2 regions of the Lactiplantibacillus brownii genome follow, and region 2 is predicted to be linked to the other one. Evidence: predicted binding sites of a transcription regulator. Region 2 holds the regulator's gene; the other holds the start of a gene.

Region 1 (2,414 bases), 990 kb from region 2:
CCTCGGTTGTCCAAGCGGTGACGGATGAATTAGTTTCAGCAAATGTGAAGGGAATCATGAACTTTACGCCTTTGCGCATTTCAGTGCCAGAAACGGTCCGGGTTCAAAATGTTGATTTAACCAATGAGTTACAAACTTTAATTTACTTTATTGAACATTATGGTGAACAACTTGGCGATAAATCTAAAGCTGAAAAGTAACGAATGAAGTTTAAAAAGACGCAACTAGCAAAAGCTGGCTGCGTCTTTATTTTAAGCTGATTTAATTGAAAAGTATCGGTATGACAACCGCGCCGTTCATCAAAACATGTGCAATCATTGAAGTCTGAATGCGACCGGTGTGGCGGTAGAGCCAACAGAAGAACAGGCCAACAAAGGCGTAGAGGATGAGATGACCGTCCGCGTGGGCGAAACTGAACAGTAGACTGGAAATAACCGCGGCACCAATGCTTCCAGTGACCGGCGTGAAAAAGCCAAAAATAACTTTCCGAAAAACGATTTCTTCCATAATTGGGGCCCCAACAAGCACAGCCAAGAAAAAGAAGGGGTACTTTTGCCCAACTGCGAGTAAAGTACTGGTGTTTTCAGATGCAGTTGATTGACCTAACAAACGAGTCAAGTTTAAGATGGCATTTTGGCCGACAATCACGATAAAGGTACCAGCTAAGCCCCAGAGAATGGTCGATAACCAAGTGCTAGGCTGTTGCTCAATGGTGTTGGGCTGGGCATGGTGCCAAGCCAACCAACCGATGATTATGGCACCGATTAAGTAATCTAAAGTTTGGATAAGGTAAACTTCTGAACCCAAGTGTGGGAAGCCCGTGACTAATAAAGTGGGCAACGCATAAACGATAAAATAACAAACTAAAATACTGAGAGATTGGCGGCGATTGGCCATTTCTTTCACGTCCTTACGGTGTAGATTTCGAGTCAAACTTGACTTAAGTAGTCCCATTATAGTCGATTTGACATTCTTTGACTAATTATTGACGAATAACTTGCATTCTCAAATGAAAATGTTATAGTTGATTTTGTGATTAGCACTTGAACTTTAGGAGTGCTAAAAAAGAACAAATGGAGGGATTCACGTGTTAAAACCATTAGGTGATCGTGTCATTTTGCAACAACAAGCAGAAGAAGAACAAACAGTTGGCGGAATCGTTATTGCCAATAACGCTAAGGAAAAGCCACAAAGCGGTAAAGTTGTTGCCGTTTCCGATGGCCGTGTTTTAGATAACGGGTCTAAAGTAGCCCCAAGTGTCAAAGTCGGCGAACAAGTTTTGTTTGACAAATACGCTGGTACTGAAGTTAAGTATGAAGGCGCTACGTATCTTGTTTTGCACGAAAAAGATATTGTCGCAGTCGAAGACTAATCCATTTAAATGATTTAATTAAAAACTATTTATGAGGTGAATACAGATAATGGCTAAAGAATTAAAGTTTTCTGAAGACGCACGTTCAGCAATGCTCAAAGGTGTCGATCAATTAGCTGACACTGTAAAATCAACGCTTGGTCCTAAGGGTCGTAACGTTGTTTTGGAACAATCATATGGCTCACCAACTATTACTAATGATGGGGTCACAATTGCTAAGGCCATCGAATTAGACGACCATTTTGAAAACATGGGTGCTAAATTAGTTTCGGAAGTTGCTTCTAAAACTAATGATATCGCCGGTGATGGGACGACTACTGCGACGGTCTTAACACAATCGATCGTTAATGAAGGTATGAAGAACGTAACTGCCGGTGCTAACCCAGTTGGCATTCGTCGTGGGATCGAAGAAGCGACTAAGACGGCGGTTGATTCATTGCATGCAATGGCTCACGAAGTTAAGACACAAGAAGATATCGCTCAAATCGCGGCGGTTTCATCTTCAAGTCAAGAAACTGGTAAGTTAATTGCTGAAGCAATGGAAAAAGTTGGTCATGATGGCGTCATCACGATTGAAGAATCACGTGGCGTTGACACAAGCTTGGATGTTGTTGAAGGTATGCAATTTGATCGTGGTTACTTATCACAATATATGGTTACCGATAACGATAAGATGGAAGCAGACCTCGATAGCCCTTACATTTTAATTACCGATAAGAAGATCTCGAATATTCAAGATATCTTACCATTATTGCAATCAATCGTTGAACAAGGCAAGCCATTGTTGATCATCGCGGATGATATCTCTGGTGAAGCTTTACCAACCTTAGTCTTAAACAAGATGCGTGGGACGTTCAATGTCGTTGCAGTTAAGGCACCCGGTTTTGGTGATCGGCGTAAGGAACAATTACAAGATATTGCCATCTTAACTGGTGGGACGGTCATCACTGATGATTTAGGTCTTGAATTGAAAGACACTACGATTGATCAATTAGGTCAAGCTAACAAAGTTACGGTTACTAAAGATAACACCACCATCGTT
Region 2 (2,414 bases):
TAATTTTATTACTTGCCATAAATTAACAAACCTCTTTTAATTTTATTTTTTTATTATTACTGGGCCACAACAACCATTGCAGGTCGAAGCGTCCGGTCTTTAAATAGATAACCTTTTTGTAAAACTTGAACTACCGTTTCGGCAGGATGATCTTTGTCCGCCGGCACCGTTTGCACGGCCTGGTGAACGTTCGGATCAAATTTCTCACCATCTGCTGGAACTTCAGTTACGCTATTCTTTTTGAGGGCTTCTTGCAAATGCCCATAAACCATTTCGACACCCTTCTTCAACTGCTTAGCAGTTTCATCGGTAGCCGCGGTGGCTAATGCTCGTTCCAAGTTATCCAGCACTGGCAACACGTCCTTTGCCAACGTCTGACCATCATATTTAATGATCGATGCTTGCTCTTTCTTGAAACGATTTTGCATATTGACCAATTCAGCTTGGGTTCGCAATAACTGATCATCCTTCTGGTCCAATTGCTGCTTTAATGCTGCAATTTGAGCCTCACGAGGATCAACCTTGGTTGCTGCTGCCTTTTTAGTCGTCGCTTTTTCTGCCGTCGACTTAGCTGTTGCTGAGTCGGCAGTGGATTGCGCCGCTTGGCTAGCCGTACTTTCAGCTGAATCGGTTGCGCTAGTTGGTTTCTTTGCCAATGATTTCATCTCCCTGTCCGTCACTCGTCAAAGTACCGGTAATAATCTAACAGTTTGCGGGCCAGTTCACGTTGAAACGCACCCATCAGACCGATCATCCGTGAGTATGGCATGGCTGTCGGCCCAAGCAAGGCGATAATACCTTGCCCGTGCTGATCAACGTCATACGTTGCGGTGATCAAACTGTAGTCTTTCAATAAATCGTTGGTGATCTCATTCCCGATCCGAACTTGAATGTGTTGACCAGGTGTGCCAATCACATTGGCCAAGTTATCCGTTTGATCTAGCAATGAATACAATGATCGCATTTCTTTCGGATTCTGTTGACTCGTATAGTTAAACAAGTTTAACTTGCCACCAACATAAAACCTTTCGGAAGCTGCCTTGGACAACACACTGCCAAAAATATCCAAGAAACCATCGGGATTTTGCAAATAACGCGATAATTTCAATGGAATCTCTTGTTGTAATTTGGCGAGGACGTCTTCTAACGGCAGGCCGATCAATTGATCATCGATAAAACGAACGACTGGCTCTAGTTCATCACCGGAAAGATCATTCGGAATCGTAAACGTCTGATTCTCAACATCCCCGTTATTAGTCACCAGAATGGCCATGACTTGATGATTGCCAAGCGGTACTAAACGGAAGCCGCTGAGCCGACTATGTTTCAATTCCGGCCGTAGGGTAAAAGTCGTATAACTCGTCAATTGTGACAAGATATCCGCCGACTGCGCCACGATCTCATCGATCTTATGAAATTCACCACCCAACGAATGTTGGATGACCTTCAAGTCACGATTATCCACCTTTTCAGGTGTCAGGATATGATCAACATAATAACGATAACCCTTAATTGATGGAATTCGACCAGAAGACAAATGCGTTTTGACGATTAATCCCAAATCTTCAAGTCGCGCCATTTCATTACGAATCGTGGCGGAGCTAACCTTCATCGGCAACTCTTGGACTAAAGATTTGGACCCAACTGGGGTACCGCCTTCGGTATAGTCACGGACAATCGCCTTCAAAATTAGGCTTTGTCGTTCAGTTAACGTGATCATCACCTCTTTTTAGCACTTAACTTAATGGAGTGCTAACACAATTACTAATATAACAACCCCACCCCTTAAAGTCAAGGAAAGACAAAGTATTTTAGCAAAATAATTGGTCGAGTGCTAAAAAAGTCCGAGGAAGCTTTCCTCGGACCCATCAACCTAGCGTTCAGCTTTGTTAATGGCTGAATCAATGGTTTCATTATCAAATTGTTCCTGTAAGTAATCTGCATTATCAATGGGTAGGTGTACTTGAAAATCAGCAAATTTTTGAACTTTCAGTTGGGCCTGATCAATTTCAAAATCTAAGAGATGCCCGCCAAGTTGATGATCTGCACTCAAGAAGTGTAAGTGGAAGCCACCCACCGTCGCCCCTTGGAATAGGTGCGGCGCAAAATAACCGATGATTGTTCCCTTGACGTCGGTCCCTTCAAATTCAGGCTGAGTGGCCGTCGCGGCAACCAAAGTCTGGTAAGGCTTAGTTTGATGTGGCGCAACTCTAGTCTTAACCCGCTTGAAACTACCGTCAACGCGAATCGCGGCAAAAACATTCGTTAATTGATTGTCGGCTTGCACTTGTTGCTGAAACGCCGCTTGTCCTAAATCACTCACGGGTGTACCAGCTTGAGCAGCTTCAAAATGTACCGACGCAAATGGTAACGTTTCCGTTGCCGAAATTTGACGCACTTGACCGTCTTCACGC

Evidence for each region. Region 2 encodes HrcA, which represses chaperone genes, less so after heat shock. Its sites were predicted from a motif close to TTAGCACTCNNNNNNNNNGAGTGCTAA; they were not measured.
Region 1: groES (co-chaperone GroES) is a predicted target of HrcA. The motif match lies at 1,037-1,063, and genes of this name have one in related genera.

The regions. Positions count from the first base shown of each region.
Region 1 is NZ_JAVCWF010000001.1:658,475-660,888, forward strand. It holds gene RA086_RS02720 (redox-sensing transcriptional repressor Rex) at 1-200, shown strand, start outside; gene RA086_RS02725 (CPBP family intramembrane glutamic endopeptidase) at 262-897, opposite strand; gene groES (co-chaperone GroES) at 1,088-1,372, shown strand; gene groL (chaperonin GroEL) at 1,422-2,414, shown strand, end outside.
Region 2 is NZ_JAVCWF010000001.1:1,649,704-1,652,117, forward strand. It holds gene dnaK (molecular chaperone DnaK) at 1-19, opposite strand, end outside; gene grpE (nucleotide exchange factor GrpE) at 57-656, opposite strand; gene hrcA (heat-inducible transcriptional repressor HrcA) at 677-1,720, opposite strand; gene budA (acetolactate decarboxylase) at 1,874-2,414, opposite strand, start outside.